3 regions of the Klebsiella sp. NPDC088457 genome follow, and region 1 is predicted to be linked to each of the others. Evidence: predicted binding sites of a transcription regulator. Region 1 holds the regulator's gene; each other region holds the start of a gene.
What was found. The regulator Fur, encoded in region 1, represses iron uptake genes when iron is present. The targets are predictions, from matches to a motif close to ATAATAATGAGAACNACTATCAA.

Region 1 (5,645 bases):
GGCCCAGGATCTGCTCGATACCCTTGACGATCGCCAGATCGAAAAAGCGACCTTTATTGGTCACTCGATGGGCGGTAAAGCGGTGATGGCCCTCAGCGCCCTGGCGCCGGAGCGCATCGCTGGCCTGGTGGCGATTGATATTGCCCCGGTGGACTATCATATACGCCGCCATGATGAAATTTTTACCGCCATTAATGCCGTAACCGCCGCCGGGGCCAGCTCTCGCCAGCAGGCGGCGGCGGTGATGAGAGAGCATCTGCAGGAAGAAGGCGTGATTCAGTTTCTGCTGAAATCCTTCGTGGATGGCCAGTGGCGCTTCAACGTCCCGGTATTGTGGGATCAATACCCGCACATCGTGGGCTGGCAAACCGTGCCCGCCTGGCCCCATCCGGCGCTGTTCATTCCCGGAGGCAACTCCCCCTACGTGACCGATGAATATCGCGCCCCGCTGCTGGCGCAGTTCCCGCAGGCGCGGGCGCACGTCATTGCCGGCGCCGGTCACTGGGTGCATGCGGAGAAACCTGAAGCCGTATTGCGCGCAATTCGCCGCTATCTCGGCTCTTTAGCGGCGTAACTGGCTAAAAACTGCCCGACCGCGCGGCAGAATGCCCGTGGTCGTTGGCGCAGCGGTTCGCCTGATGTATTATGGCGCGCTATCTGTGTCGGCTATAGCCCGGCAACTTGTTTCCCCGAAGTCACTCTGAATCATGGCAAAAGAACAAACGGACCGTACGACATTAGATTTGTTCGCAACCGAGCGTCGCCCGGGTAGACCAAAGACCAATCCGCTTTCGCGCGATGAACAGCTGCGCATAAACAAACGCAATCAGCTCAAACGCGACAAGGTTCGCGGCCTGAAGCGCGTGGAGTTAAAACTTAACGCCGAGGCCGTTGATGCGCTCAATGAGCTGGCGGAAGCCCGCAATATGAACCGCAGCGATTTGATCGAAGAGATGCTGATGCGCCAGCTGGCGACCCTGCACAGCCAGGATAAAGTCTAAAAATCCTCAAAAACACGCTTTCATGTAGCAGAGTGTGCAGTCGGGCGTGATTGCTGTTTCCGCGCCCTCCCCTGTTCTGCTATGATTGCCGTTATCTGCGGGCATTACGCCACTACCACATCATTAAGTTTCAAGAGGTTATTTTACTCATGGCAATCATCGGCATCTTTTTTGGCAGCGACACTGGCAACACCGAAAATATTGCAAAAATGATTCAAAAACAGCTTGGTAAAGATGTTGCTGATGTTCACGACATTGCCAAGAGCAGCAAAGAAGATCTACAAGCCTACGACATTCTGCTGCTCGGTATCCCAACCTGGTACTACGGTGAAGCCCAGTGCGACTGGGATGATTTCTTCCCGACGCTGGAAGAGGTCGATTTCAACGGTAAGCTGGCGGCGCTGTTTGGCTGTGGCGATCAGGAAGATTATGCCGAATACTTCTGTGATGCGCTGGGTACCATTCGCGATATCATCGAACCGCGCGGCGCGACCATCGTTGGCCACTGGCCGACTGCTGGCTACCACTTCGAAGCCTCTAAGGGCCTGGCGGATGACGATCACTTCGTCGGTCTGGCTATCGATGAAGACCGCCAGCCGGAGCTGACCAACGAACGCGTCAGCCAATGGGTTAAACAGATTTCTGACGAGCTGCACCTCGAAGAAATCAAAAACGCCTGATAATTAAGCGGCGTTACCGTTAAGTTTCGCCGTATTAATAGATAGAAGCAATCAAACTAATAGCTACAAGTTTTTAACTTTTAATCACATATCTGTACAATGTCCTCTGATTTAACGAGGTCAGGTGACACAGTTTGTAGCTGATACCTCGTTTTTGACAGCATACAAGGCCCAATACTTGCAGTTTTCATTTAACGATGGCAGTTCTATAATGAGACGCATTGCATCGGGTGATTCTCTGTATTACTTCCGCTGATGGAAGTAGATCGTTTAGCAACAGGACAGATTCCGCATGACTGACAACAATACCGCATTAAAGAAGGCTGGCCTGAAAGTCACACTTCCACGATTAAAAATCCTGGAAGTCCTGCAGGAACCGGATAACCATCACGTCAGTGCGGAAGATTTATACAAGCGCCTGATCGACATGGGTGAAGAAATTGGTCTCGCTACTGTTTATCGCGTACTGAACCAGTTTGATGATGCCGGCATTGTTACCCGCCACAACTTCGAAGGCGGCAAATCTGTCTTCGAACTGACCCAACAGCATCATCACGATCACCTTATCTGCCTCGATTGTGGCAAAGTGATCGAATTCAGCGATGAGTCTATCGAAGCGCGTCAGCGTGAAATTGCCCACCGCCACGGCATCCGTCTGACCAACCACAGTCTGTACCTGTACGGCCACTGTGCAGAAGGCGACTGCCGCGAAGATGAACACGCGCACGACGCGGTGGAAAAATAATTTCCCGTAGTGCAAACAGCAAAAAGCCAACCGGCAGGTTGGCTTTTTTTATGCCCGGAGGCCTACCCTTTTCTTCGTGCGGTATGCTCATCCAGGGCGTGGGCAAACTGTTCCTCATCCCAGTTATTGTCAAGCGCTTCGAGCACCAATGTCTGCTGAGTTTTCGGCACCATTCCCCCTAACGGCGGATCGGTATCAAGATTCGTCGGGAATGAGTAACCCCGGGCAGCCACGGCAATCAGCGCCTGAAAATCTCCCGCGCGATATTGTCCGTGCTGAAGCTGCGGATAGATTTTTTTCAGCACCCGTTCATGGTTCACATCTTCCATCGGCACGCCGAACGCCGAGGAGACCTGCAAAAGATTAGCGGTACGAATCCAGTCAGCGGTCGTGTTGTTCCCGGCGGCATGAAACAGCGCCGGGTTAAAAAACAGCCCGTCGCCTTTTTGCAACGGCAGCTGCACGTAATGCTGGTTAAAGTAGTCGACGAACGCCGGCTGACGGTAGGCCATATAGCCGAGCTCATACTGATGCGAAAACGGCAGCAGGCGCGTCGGCCCCGACGCCAGCGGCATATCGCTATGCGCAACCGCCCCTTGTAGGGTCAAATACTGCGACAGGATCTGCACCGAAATGGGAAACTCTGCAACAAACTCGCTCTGCTGAAAGCCGAGATGATAATCGCGATGGGGCTGCTGCGCCTCTCCGCCAGGACGAACCTGATTAACCTGGGAGGTCATGCTCCACGCGGGCCCCAGCCACGCCTGACAAATTAACCCCAGCATTTCGTTGGCATAGTAGTCACAGAAGGTCCGCGGGCTACGCTCCGCCAGCTTTTGTAACGCATTCCAGATCCGGCCATTATTACCGGCGCGTGAAAAATGATCGGCCTGAACCCGGGTGCGAGACTCATCGGCCATGATGGTCTCGAACACCTCAGAGGCGCGGTCGATGACATCCATATCCTGATAAAGCCCGCGCACCACCAGCACTCCGGGACCGTAAGACAGCCCCTGATGCAGCTCACTTAATACCGCATGCTTATTGGCCGCCGCGGCCTGCGCTAATACATCATGGTCGTAAATCAGGATTTCTTCTGCGACTTCGCTGACCAGCGGATAGTCTTGCCTGTTAACCTGCTGCTGGCAGAAGGTGTTGAAATCCTCAACTGAGGCCCGTTCGGGTCGGATAAAATATTGCGATGTCATGAGCAGCTCCACGGGATAATGGGGACAGAGGGATATTATTTTTTTGTTCAACGTCTCGAAAACGAACGTTGTTAAGAAATAACTTAGCAGCTAGACTCCACATCAAGAACCTCAAAAACACCTCATAAAAACCTCATGTGATCGATGCCAAAATTTACCCAAAAGCAGATAGCCGCTCAGTCAGGACTGAGTCTCGCCACGATCGATCGGGCGCTACATAATCGGGGGCAGGTACACCCGCAAACGCTGCATCGTATTCAGCAGGCGCTGGCCGATCTGGAACTGCTGCAAAAGTCCGGGCTCGCCCAGGGGAGAACGCTCTATTTCGACGTCATCATGCATACCCCGGAACGCTTCAGCGAGCTGGTCAGGGAGGCGCTCAGCAGCCAGTTAGCCAGCTTCAACCCCTTTCGCATTCAACTTCGCTTCCACTGTTACGAAGACATCAGCGAGCGAGAGATGAACGCGCTGCTGAAAAAAAGCGCGCTCAGCAGCCACGGCGTGATTTTAAAGGCCATGAACTCTCCCTCTCTGGTCCCCACCATCGATGCATTGCTCAAACGCCGCGTTCCGGTTGTCACCATCGTGACCGATATTCCGTCCAGCGCCCGTCTGCGCTACATCGGTATGGATAATGTTGATGCGGGCCAAGCCGCGGCATTTTTGATGTCAAAATGGCTGGGCGCCGACAGTACCCAAATTGCAGCCGTCACCGGCAGCAACGACTTCATCGGTGAGCGGGAGCGTATTGCCGGATTTATCTCCGGAATTGAACAGTTTGCCCCGCGCAACAGCGTCAATGTCGTCGCCGGCGGATTGGGAATTGACCATCAGATGTACGCATGTCTGTGCCAGTACCTTGATGCTCATCCGCATACCGAAGCGGTCTATACCGTCGGCGGCGGCAACGCGGGAATTATCCGCGCCTTCGCGGAGCGAAACAGACGCATAAAGACCTTTATCGGCCATGATTTTGACCGGGAAAACCGGGCTCTGATGCAGGCGGGGAAAATCGATGCGCTGATAGAACACAATCTGCAGCTGGATGCGCAAACCGCATTCCGCTCCCTGCTGGCCTTCCATGGTTTTATCTCTGAGGCCGACTCGCTCAAACCCTATTCGCGGATCAACATCATCACCCGGTTCAATATGTATACCTGAAGGAAGATGCGCACTCGGTGAAGAATGCGCATCCACGTCGCCTCAGCGGTATGCTGGCGTGACCCACACCGATCCCTGCTCATGGCTGTCGACAACCGCATCGACAAACGCCACGCCTTTAAGCCCATCATATACCTGCGGTACGGCGGCCCCCGTCACGCTGAGCGCCTGCTGCGCCTCACGGCTATGCAAGGCTGCGGCGAAGCCGCTGTAGAGGTTGCTGAACGCCTCGATATAGCCTTCAGGATGGCCCGGCGGCGTGCGGGTACGCGCTTGCGTTAGCGCATCCAGATCCGCGCGCCCGCGCTTAATGATTTGCGTCACCCCTTCTAACGGAGTGAAAACCAGTTCGTTGGGTTGCTCCTGGAACCAGATCAAACTGCCTTTTTCGCCAAAAACCCGCAGACGCAGCGCGTTGGCGCAGCCGATAGCCACCTGCGAAGACCACAACATCCCACGCGCGCCGCCTTCATAGCGGATCAGCACATGCGCATTATCATCCAGAGCGCGGCCTTCAACAAAAGTGGCTAAATCCGCCAGCACGCTCTGCGCCTTCAGCCCCGTGACGTACCCGGCCAGATGGTAGGCGTGCGTGCCAATATCGCCAATCGACCCGCCGCGGCCGTTTTTCAGCGGGTCGACCCGCCAGGCCGCCTGCTGGTTATTCTTCAGCTCCACGCCGGTGGCCATCCACTCCAGTGGATATTCCACCTGCACGGTGCGTACCTTACCCAGCAGCCCTGCCGCGATCCGCGCACGCGCCTCCACAACCATCGGGTAACCCGAGTAGGTGTAGGTCACGCCGAGGAAACGCCCGGTTCGCGCCACGATCTCCTGCAGCGCCTCCGCC
Region 2 (5,645 bases), on a different contig from region 1:
CCACCTGTGGAAGCCGTTGCTGCACGAAGTGGCGACCGGTTCACTCGATGAAGGTGTAGACGCGCTGAGCTATCTGGCACATGCCCGTAACCACGGTTTCCAGTTCCAGCTTGGCTCTGTGGCGGATATCAACCGTGAAGCCAAAACCATTACCCTGTCCGAGCTGCATGACGAGAAAGGCGAGCTGCTGGTTGCCGAACGTAAGCTGCCGTATGACACCCTGGTTATGGCGCTGGGCAGTACCTCTAATGACTTCAACACCCCGGGCGTCAAAGAAAACTGTATTTTCCTTGACAACCCGCACCAGGCTCGTCGTTTCCACCAGGAAATGCTCAACCTGTTCCTGAAATACTCCGCCAACCTCGGCGCTAACGGGAAAGTGAATATTGCTATCGTCGGCGGCGGAGCGACCGGCGTTGAGCTGTCCGCTGAGTTGCACAATGCGGTGAAACAGCTGCACAGCTATGGTTACAAAGGGCTGACCAACGAAGCGCTGAACGTCACCCTGGTGGAAGCCGGCGAACGCATTCTGCCGGCGCTGCCGCCGCGTATTTCCAGCGCCGCGCATAGCGAGCTGACGAAGATTGGCGTTCGCGTGCTGACGAAAACCATGGTGACCAGCGCGGATGCTAACGGCCTGCACACCAAAGACGGCGAGTTTATTAACGCTGACCTGATGGTCTGGGCCGCCGGGATTAAAGCGCCGGACTTTATGAAAGAGATTGGCGGTCTGGAAACCAACCGTATCAATCAGCTGGTGGTGGAGCCGACGCTGCAAACGACCCGCGATGCGGATATTTACGCCATCGGCGACTGCGCCTCCTGCGCGCGTCCGGAAGGCGGATTTGTTCCGCCGCGCGCTCAGGCGGCGCACCAGATGGCGACCTGCGCCCTGCATAATATCCTGGCGCAGATGAAAGGTAAGCCGCTGAAATCCTATGCTTATAAAGATCACGGCTCGCTGGTTTCACTCTCAAACTACTCGACCGTCGGTAGCCTGATGGGCAACCTGATGCGCGGTTCAATGATGGTTGAAGGGCGTATTGCGCGCTTCGTATACATCTCTCTGTACCGTATGCATCAGATTGCGCTGCATGGTTATTGTAAAACCGGTCTGATGATGCTGGTGGGGCGTATCAACCGCATTATTCGTCCGCGTCTGAAACTGCACTGATAGCCGTTGGTTCCGTTCCCGGATTGCGCCGTCAGGCGAATCCGGGCTCGCGGACAATCCGTAAAATGCTGGCCCGGCCGAGCGCGGCGACGCCGGCGTTTCTTCAGAACATCATTCTGTTATTTCCGCTGTATCCTCTCAGATTCCTCTGAATCCCGTCCGTTTGCTACATTTCCTCGCATTTTTCATCCGCTTTCTGATTTGCAAGGTTCCCGGGTGGGCTGCAAAATTGTCTCTATCAGCAACAAGGGAGGATACCCCGTGAATAAATCAATGTTGGCGGGTATAGGGATTGGCGTGGCTGCCGCGCTGGGTGTTGCAGCTGTCGCTGGTCTGAATGTGTTAGATCGGGGCCCGCAATATGCCCAGGTGGTCTCCAGCACGCCGATAAAAGAAAGCGTGAAGACCCCGCGTCAGGAATGCCGTAACGTCACGGTAACCCATCGTCGTCCGGTGCAGGATGAAAACCGTATTGCCGGTTCCGTACTCGGCGCCGTAGCCGGTGGGGTTATCGGTCACCAGTTCGGCGGCGGTCGCGGCCGCAGCGTGGCCACCGTTGTTGGCGCGCTGGGCGGCGGTTACGCCGGTAACCAGATCCAGGGATCGATGCAGGAAGGCGATACCTACACCACCACGCAGCAGCGCTGCAAAACGGTGTACGATAAGTCGGATAAAATGCTGGGTTATGACGTCACCTATAAAATCGGCGATCAGCAGGGAAAAATCCGCATGGAGCACGATCCCGGGACGCAAATTCCGCTGGATAGCAACGGCCAGCTCATTCTGAATAACAAAGCGTAAAAAAGACGTGGAATGCGATTAGCCCCTCAGGCTGAGGGGCTTTTTTTATCAGAAGCTCACGGCATAGTTCAGACCAAAGGTGCGCCCGCGTCCTTTGTATTCATACAAAGACGGACTGCCGTAGGTCGGGCTGTACAGCAGCGGCGCGCGCTGGCCCCAGATGGTGACGTAGTCTTCATTCAGCAGGTTTTCGATGCTAAAGGTCAGCTTACCTACCGGCAACGCATAGCTGCCGATAAAGTCCACGGTGTTGTAACCGTCGAGCTTATTGCCGCCCGCATCGCTAATATCGAAGACCTGCTGAGTCTGCACGCGCAGCGACCACGGCTCCGGCGCCCAGCCGACCCAGGCGGTGGCTTTCGATGGCGAGGCGAGGGTGACGTCCCATTTCTGCCAGCTTCCGTCACTCTTCACCTGTGATTTCAGCACGTTGAAGTTAGCCCCGGTACTCCAGTCGCTATCCGCGAAGAAGTAATCGACCGCGCCTTCGACGCCGTAAATCCGCCGCTTGTCAGACTGGACGTCAATGGTCATATCGCTGCGGTTGACGACGATGGTCTTATCCGAGGTGGAGTAATAGGCCGCCAGCTGCGTACGCAGGTTATCACCGGTGTAACGCCAGCCCAGTTCGTAGGAGTTAACTTTGATCCCCTGCAGCGGCGAATCGCCGACATTGACGCTCGACAGCAGAGGGTAGTTGCCGTTGACCGCCGCGCCGTATTGACCAATCCCGTAGTATTTCCCCGGATCCGGCAGCTCGACGCCCTGCGAGAAGTTAAACCAGGTCTGCTGACGATCGGTGAGATGGGCGACAATCCCGGCGTTAAACAGGAAGTTGTCATAGTCCGTTTTGCCGCCCGGGATGGCATCGGCAGAGTTCACTTTTCCGTTAGCGACATCCTGCTGCTGCGCGTAGCCGACAAAATCATCCACCCGGTTCTCCGTCCACTGATAGCGCACGCCGCCGCTGAGGGTGAAGATATCGTTGAGGTCATAGCTGGTTTGCAGGAACGGCGCGAGGTTGGTGATGCTGTAGCCCGGATAGCGGCCGGTAGTGTAGATCGAATCGTTGTGCAGGCCGCCGGATGCCATCGATGTGTTGAGGTCGAAGAACATCTGGTTAGCGTTAAAGGTTTCGTGATCGGCGTCGAGCCCCCAGGTCAGGTCCCACCCGTTCAGCGGTTGGCTATTGAGGGTGATTTTCGCGCCATACTGGTCGGTATCCTGCTGTGACGCTGAGAAGCTGCTGACGGCGCCTTTACTTAGCGTCGGGAAAGGATAGAAGGTCAGCGATTCGTCGCGATAATAGACCTGGCTGACCAGATTCTGACCATAGAAGTCGGCATCGGAATATTGCAGGCTAATCAGGTGGCGTTCGGTGCTGGGCACCCGGTCGGAATTCAGACCGTCGGTGGTGTAGGCTTTACCGTCGCCGGTGACTGCCGACATGTTCTTGCCGAGGTACAGGCCGTAATCGTCACCCTGGCTTTTATAATACTGAGTGACCAGCTGCAACTGGCGGTTTTCGTCAATATCGATGGTGCCGGTGCCCATGACGTCCAGACGGTCGGAGTGCTGCAGGCCGGTTTGGGTATTATCAAGGACCAGCGCATCGTTATTGCCATCGTACCAGCCGCCGAAGCGCTGATAAGCCACCGATAAACGCCCGGAAGCGTGGTCGGTACCGCCGCTCACCGCCGCCGCCACGCGCTCATCATGATCGTTGCTGTTGGCAAATCCGCTTTTAGCGCCGAGCTCCAGATCGACATGGCGCTCCTGCTGGCCTTTTTTGGTCACGATATTAATCAGACCGCCGGTACTGCCGCCGCCATACAGCGAGGTGGCGCCGGAAATGACTTCGATATGCTCAATATTGAACGGGTCGATGGCGTCGAGCTGGCGGCTATCGGTACGGGAGGAGTTGAGGCGCACGCCGTCGATCAGTACCACGATGGCCCGTCCACGCATGTTCATTCCGTAGTTAGTGCGCCCCTGGCTGCTGACATCGATGCCTGGAATCAACTGCGCCAGCACATCTTTAAATTCTTTCCCGCCCTGAACCTGTTGTTCAATTTCCTGGCCTTCGATAACCCAGGTCGTTTGCGCCATCTCGGCGACGGTACGGTGGGTACGGTTGGCGCTAACGATGAGGTTTTCTTCATCCGCCTGTGCGCCAAAGACGGGCAGGGCGGTAGCGAGCAGCAGTGGGTTAAGCACCCAGAGACGCTTGTTCATGCACATTCCTTTTATGAGTTAACTGCATTGTTGTTTTAAGTCATATTGTTTTAATGCTCGATGCGGGAAGGCATCGATTGTTACAGCCTGAAATAAGCTGAAAAACTTAAATGCGAATTCTGCACGCAGTGATTATTGTTATCAATATCATTTACAACAAAATTCGTAGCTAACGATGTGAAAACATTAGAGAAAGTGGGGTTAACGGCGTAGGAAAGGGACAAACCCGATGGCGGTTACCACCGGGTGGCAAAGCAGATTAGTGCTGGAGGATTTGGGGCCACAGCCGCAGCGTGGTCTCGGCGATTTGCATCAGCTTAGCGAAATCAGCGCCTTCGCGCGCGCTGATAGACATACCCTGCAGGACGCAGCTTAAGAACTGCGCCAGCTGCCGCACATCGCCGTTTGCCGGCAGCTCGCCGCGCAGCTGCCGCTGCTGCAGGAACCGGGTCAGCGTCTGTTCCTGCATCGCGTGTCTGGACTTAATCGTATTGGCGATATCGGTAGAAGAGGCAGCCAGCGCCGCCGAGGTGTTGATCATAAAGCACCCCGCCGGCGTATCTTTGCTGGTGAAACAGGTGGCGATGGCGGTGAAATAGTCCCGCAAGGCCTGGTCGACCGATTTTTCCTCGGCAAACAGCAGCGCTTCGTGTTTAGCGGCAAAACGCGAAATATAGCGATCCAGGACCGCGCGAAATAGCCCTTCCTTATTGACGAACTCAGCGTACAGCGTCGGAGCTTTTGCCCCGGTCGCCTCCACCAGATCGGCAAGAGAAGTTGCCTCGTAGCCGTGTTGCCAGAAAAGTGCCATGGCCTTATCCAGCGCCGCTTCCTTGTCGAACACTTTAGGTCGGCCACGGCTTTTTTTTGTGCAACTTTGAACGTCAGTTGTCATGATGCCGCTGTACCTATCTTTGTTGGTTTGTTGAAAGGGCATTATAAAAATAAACGCTGCTGGCTACCAGCACAGAACCCGCAAAAATAAATAATTCATATATATATGAATTTTAAGTTGTTTATGAATAAATGAACGGTCGTTATAAAAATCTGTTGACGTGTGATGCAGGTCACATTATTATTTACCTATCGATCGTTAAGTTAATTCTTGCGACCCTACTAAAAAAATCATCTGCATAGGTATAATAATCATGAAAAACATCAAAACGCTGACGCTAGCCGCCGTGCTGAGCTCTCTCTCTTTCGCCAGTTTTGCTGCCGTTGAAGTGCAATCCACTCCGGCTGGCCAACATAAAATTGGTACCGTTTCCGCCTCTGCCGGGACTAACCTGGGCTCGCTGGAAGACCAGCTGGCGCAGAAAGCGGAAGAAATGGGCGCCACCTCTTTCCGTATTACTTCCGTAACCGGTCCTAACACCCTGCACGGGACCGCGGTTATCTACAAATAAGTGTCGTTGTCCCCCTGTCATGCCACTGA
Region 3 (5,645 bases), on a different contig from region 1:
CAGGTTTATGCCCATCTCTTGCAAAATGCAGGGGGGGCTGCATCCTGAAAGCTATTGGCTCTCTTATTAGCGCGATCAGAAATCGACGTTGACCCCCAGCTGCCAGGTCCGGCCAGGCATCACCGCCAGCGCTTTGTCGTTAGCGTCCTGATTGGTGGCGGTCTCAATGTTGCGGCTGCTCAGATAATCCCAGTATTTACGATCGGTGATGTTGTAAACGCCGCCGTTCAGCCGCACGTTTTTCGCCACCTGCCACCAGGCTGTCCAGTCCAGCATGCCGTAGCCAGGTACACGCATATATTCGCTGGTGGAGTCGGTAATGGCGGAACCGGTATTGTTATAGCTCTCCCGGTTGGTCGCGGTCGCCCGCTTGCCTTTAACAAAGGTCGCGGTCAGGGCGGTACCGTAGCGTTTCGCCGGGTCATCCCATGCCACGCCGGCGATCGCTTTCATCGGGGCGACGCTATCGAGGTCGACATATTTGTCGCCGCTGTAGCTGGATTTCGATTTCCCTTCGCTATAGCCATAGGCCAGCGTCGCGCTCAAACCGTTAACCTCTTCAAACCAGGTGCCAAAGTTGAATTTAGCGCTGATTTCGCCGCCGTAGATATAGGCTTTGTCGCGGTTTTCCGCCTGATAGATGGTGTAGATGTTCGATGGAACGTTGGCGAACTCCGCCGGGTTGTTGGCGCGGGTATAGCGGGTATAGGCGATAAAGTTCTTGTAGCTGTTGTAGAACAGCGCGGTACGCATAGTAATGCCTTCCGTGACTTCGCCCTTCATGCCCCATTCGAAGTTATCGCTGGTTTCTGTTTTCAGGTCGGTATTACCGATCAGCGCATACTGCTGACTTCCGGCATAGCTGGAGCCAAGGTTCCAGGAACCGTACAGCTGGCTGGCGTTCGGGAACTGCGCGCCACGCTGGTACTGCAGGTAGGTCATCAGGCGTGGGGCGATGTCGTACTGGAAGGTCAACGAGGGCAGAACCTGGGTGTCGGAATTCTTGCCGTACAGAGTAGCCACCGAAGATTCGCTCAAGACGCTGCTGTTGGCGGTCAGGTCGGAGAGGTTCTCCGGTTTGGTGGACTGATGCACCACGCGCACGCCGGGAATGACGGCGAAGTTGTGGCTATCGAGATCGAAGTTGATCTTATCCTGTACGAAGCCGGCGACGGTGTAGCCGCGGCTGTCCGCTTCCGGCTGCATGATTTCGCTGTAGATGCTCGGGATCGGCGACTGGCTGAACGGGCGCTGGGTTTTCGTGGTGCTGGCGTTAAAACCGGCGCTCAGGTCGTGGCGGCCCACGGATTTCGCCAGCGCGGTCTGGAAGCCCCAGGTGTCGGTATCATAGTTGGAATTGACCGTCTCCATCGAACCGGTGGTGCTGTCCGGCATCCAGGTCCAGTCGTGGGCTTCGGTATGCTGGTAGTAGACTTTGGTTGAGACGCTGTCGATATAGTCATTCAGCGGCGTCCAGTCGTCTTTCAGGCTCAGCCCCCAGCGGCGGGTCTGGCTGGTCTGGGTGGCATCGCCAATCGTGCTGTTACCGCTGTTATCCCAGGTGTCGTAATGAGTATGGTTAGTTTTATGGTAGTAATCGAAGGTGCTGGTGAACTTATGTTCGTCGTTCGGTTGCCAGATCCCGGAGGCCATAAACGCATCGGAGTGCCAGTTGGCCGGGTAAGCATCTACCGTGCCGCTGTTATTTTCCGTTTCCTGACCGTCGCGGCGGCTGTAGACGAAGATCCCGCGCAGGGTCTCATCGCCGCCGGCCACCGTGACGCCGTTGTGCCAGCTGCGGTCCGCGGAATCGTAGCCGCTCTGGTAACCAAAGGCGCTGGTTTTGCCCGGACGCAGATAATCATCCGCCGATTTGGGGCGGAAGGAGACGTTACCGCCAATCGAACTGTTGGCGGTTTCGGTGGAGGTGGCGCCGGACTGAATATCGACGCTGCCGTACATATATGGGTCGATGTAATCACGGCCGATGCCGAAGGTGTTGAGGCCGGCGCGACTCACATAGCTACGGCCGGTAGCGTCCGGCTGGGCGATGCCGTCGACGTCGATGCCGACGCGGTTGCTTTCCATACCGCGAATGTTGTACCCGGTATAGCCGCCGCGGTCGAAGCCGCTTTTGCCATTACCCGAGCCGCCGCTGGCGCCGGTGGCGCTGATAAGGGGTTCATACCGCATGATGGAACCAAAATCTTTGGCGCCTTTATCCTGTAGCTCCTGAGCGCTTACCGAATGCTCGCTGCCTGCTTTGAGCGCAGGAGCGGGCGCCGTCACCGTCATCTGTTCGCTGGTATCGGCTAAAGTCTCGTTGGTAGGAGCTGTGGTGCTGGTGGTATCAGCCGCCCCGGCGGTGGTCTGATACATTGCTGCGAGCAACGAAGTCACCAGCAGGCTTTTCTTAAACCAGGCCGGTGATTGAGTGGATTTATACATAGTAGCCACGCCTTGATCATTATTAGTATCGGCTCACGCGTTACTTCCAGAGTTGTCGATTCACCCCGTTATTTCCCTTCGTGGATGGACTCATTCCTTTTTTTGCGAATACTAATGATAACCATTTCTATTTGCAACAAAATCATCAAATCTCCATTTTTTATTCATAAATTTGATTACAATTCGGCTTAAAAATTAACGATCCTGATAATCGGGGTAAGAAAGCACTATGAGTAAGCAAGCCATTACCATCACCTACTGCTCACAATGTAACTGGATGCTGCGCGCCAGCTGGATGGCTCAGGAGCTGCTGCACACCTTCAGTACCGATATTGGCTCGGTGACGCTGGTCCCCGGCACCGGGGGGATCTTCACCATTACCGCAGGGGAGGTGACCGTCTGGGAGCGCAAACAGGATAACGGTTTCCCGGATGCCGCCGAGCTGAAGCGCCGGGTGCGCGATGTCTGCTTCCCGGAAAAATCGCTGGGCCACGTGGATAAGCCGGCTGACCCGATATAAGCCGCCGGGAAAAACGGCTGCGTCACGCCCTTTAAAGGTGTATTATTTCTGCATCTTTAATGGTGAGGAGGGGCCATGGCGGGGAAACGTATCGATCGTGAAAAAAAGACTATTCGCCGCATGATCGCGCTCTATCAGCGGCGCTGCCCGCAGGCGCAGGCCGATGTGGAGCACTATCTGGCACTCAACGCCTACGCCGATAAGCGACTGGATAAATGTATTTTTGGCGAAGAGAAACCGGCCTGTAAGCAGTGCCCGGTGCACTGCTACCAGCCGGCGAAACGCGAAGAGATGAAGCAGATCATGCGCTGGGCGGGGCCGCGGATGCTCTGGCGTCACCCGATACTCACCTTGCGCCATCTGCTGGATGATAAACGCCCGGTTCCCGAACTCCCGGAGAAATACCGGCCGAAAAAGTAGCCGCTGCGGGAGCGAACTCTGCGCTTCGTCACCCGACGCTGCGCTTGGCCGGGCTACCATCGCGTTTACCCGGCCTACAGGCCGCCCGAATACGCCTCCGTCTTATGGTCACGTATTGACGTCGCAATAAAGGTGATGACAAACAGCACGGTAAACAGCACCACAATCGTCGGCGCCGGGGCGCTGTCGAGATAAAACGACAGCCAGACGCCGGCAAAAGAACAGCTGACGGCGATGCCCACCGCCAGCAGCAGCGCGCTGATGAAACGCCGGGTAAGCAGCAGGGCAATGGCGCCGGGGGCAATCAGCAGCGAGATCGACAGGATAATCCCTACCGATTTTAGCGTCGCCACGATGGTCAGGGCGATCATGCACAGCAGCCCATAGTGCAGTACGCCGCAGCGCAATCCGCTGGCTTTCGCCTGATGCGGATCGAAGGCGTGCAGCAGAAAGTCGCGCCATTTCAGCCCAATAATCGCCGCAATAAGCAGCGCTATCGCCGATGTTTGCCCGATATCGCTGGCGGAAATCCCCAGCATATCGCCGAACAGAATATGGTCGAGATGGACTTCAGACTGAATGGCGACATACAGCACCAGACCGGCGCCAAACATCCCGGAAAAGACAATCCCCATAATCGTATCGCGCTTAATGCGGCTGTTATCGTCGAGATAACCGGTGGCGATGGCGCAGAAGAGCCCGGCGATAAAGGCGCCGATAGCGAACGGAATACCGATAATGTACGCCACCACCACTCCGGGAAACACCGCGTGACTCATGGCATCGCCCATCAACGCCCAGCCTTTCAACACCAGGAACACCGACAGCAGCGCGCAGGGGACGGCGACGATAACCGACACCAGCATGGCGTTGACCATAAATGAAAACTGGAAGGGTTCAAGAAGCGAGTTCAGCAGCATGAGGCCTCCCTGGCGCGACGGCGGCTGGCCAGCAGGCCATGCTTCGGCGCGAAAACGAAGGTGATTAAAAACAGCAGGGTCTGCGCCACGACGATAATACCGCCGGTCGCGCCGTCGAGATAGTAGCTGAGCCAGGCGCCGAAAAAGCTGGTCAGGCTACCGATGGCGACCGCAATGGCCAGCAGACGCGGGAAGCGGTCGGTCAACAGCCAGGCCGTCGCGCCGGGGGTGACCACCAGGCAAATGACCAGAAAGGCGCCCACCGTTTGCAGCGCCGCGACGGTACAGGCCGCCAGCAGGGTGAAGAACAGCAGCTTGAGCGCGCCGGTATTCAGACCGATGGAGCGGGCATGACTTTCATCGAAAAAGGTCACCATCAGATCTTTCCATTTCAGCAGCAGCAGAGTCATGGAAATCACCCCGATGGCCGCCAGCTGAATAATATCCTCCGGGGCAATAGCCAGAATATTACCGAGGATAATGGTCTGAATATTCACCGAGGTTGGGTTGAGCGAGACCATAAACAGCCCGATGCCGAAGAACGACGAGAAAATCAGGCCGATAATGGCATCCTCTTTGAGCTTCGAGCGCTGATTGAGAAACAGCATACTGCCCGCCGCCAGCCCGCCGGAGAGAAACGCCCCGAGGGCGAAGGGCAGGCCGAGCATATAGGCGCCCGCCACTCCCGGAACGATGGAGTGGGAGAGGGCATCGCCAATCAGCGACCAGCCTTTGAGCATCAGGTAGCAGGAGAGAAAGGCGCAGACGCCGCCCACCAGCGCCGAGACCCACATCGCATTCAGCATATACTGGTAGCCGAACGGCTCGATTAGCCAGCTCATCTTTTGCCTCCTGCCGCCCGACGGCTGATAAACGGCCGCTCATCATCGGTGATAATCCGCTCTTCTCCGCCGTTGAGCACCACGTGGCGCAATACGCCGCTAAAGGCGAGTTCGAGGTTCTCGGCGGTAAAGGTGCTCTCCGTGGGGCCGCTGGCCAGCACGGTGCCTTTGACCATCACCGTGTAGTCGCAAAACTCGCTCACCGACCCGAGATTATGGGTTGAGACCAGCATCGTGCAGCCTTCATCGCGCAGCTCGCGCAACAGGGCGATGATTCGCGCCTCGGTCTGCACGTCTACGCCGGTGAACGGCTCGTCCAGCAGAATCACTTTGCCCTGCTGGGCGATGGCGCGAGCGAGAAACACCCGTTTTTTCTGCCCGCCGGACAGTTCGCCGATTTGCCGGTGGCGGTAGTCGCTCATGCCCACGCGGGCCAGCGCCGCGTCGACAATCTCCCGATCGTCGGCTTTGGCCCGCCGCAGCCAGCCCATGTGC

Region 2: a site for Fur is predicted at 4,339-4,361, ahead of ACI2JR_RS16810 (TonB-dependent siderophore receptor). Genes of this name have one in related genera too.
Region 3: a site for Fur is predicted at 2,557-2,579, ahead of ACI2JR_RS14725 (TonB-dependent receptor domain-containing protein). Genes of this name have one in related genera too.

What each region holds. Positions count from the first base shown of each region.
Region 1 is NZ_JBJDNH010000011.1:1,276-6,920, forward strand. It holds gene ybfF (esterase) at 1-574, shown strand, start outside; gene ybfE (LexA regulated protein) at 708-1,001, shown strand; gene fldA (flavodoxin FldA) at 1,151-1,681, shown strand; gene fur (ferric iron uptake transcriptional regulator) at 1,974-2,426, shown strand; gene ACI2JR_RS08905 (phytanoyl-CoA dioxygenase family protein) at 2,489-3,634, opposite strand; gene ACI2JR_RS08910 (substrate-binding domain-containing protein) at 3,779-4,795, shown strand; gene ACI2JR_RS08915 (Gfo/Idh/MocA family protein) at 4,838-5,645, opposite strand, start outside.
Region 2 is NZ_JBJDNH010000025.1:29,259-34,903, reverse strand. It holds gene ACI2JR_RS16820 (NAD(P)/FAD-dependent oxidoreductase) at 1-1,174, shown strand, start outside; gene ACI2JR_RS16815 (glycine zipper 2TM domain-containing protein) at 1,436-1,975, shown strand; gene ACI2JR_RS16810 (TonB-dependent siderophore receptor) at 2,024-4,210, opposite strand; gene ACI2JR_RS16805 (TetR/AcrR family transcriptional regulator) at 4,470-5,105, opposite strand; gene bhsA (multiple stress resistance protein BhsA) at 5,359-5,616, shown strand.
Region 3 is NZ_JBJDNH010000021.1:8,566-14,210, forward strand. It holds gene ACI2JR_RS14725 (TonB-dependent receptor domain-containing protein) at 76-2,448, opposite strand; gene ACI2JR_RS14730 (SelT/SelW/SelH family protein) at 2,678-2,968, shown strand; gene ACI2JR_RS14735 (nitrous oxide-stimulated promoter family protein) at 3,044-3,388, shown strand; gene sitD (iron/manganese ABC transporter permease subunit SitD) at 3,463-4,305, opposite strand; gene sitC (iron/manganese ABC transporter permease subunit SitC) at 4,299-5,150, opposite strand; gene ACI2JR_RS14750 (manganese/iron ABC transporter ATP-binding protein) at 5,147-5,645, opposite strand, start outside.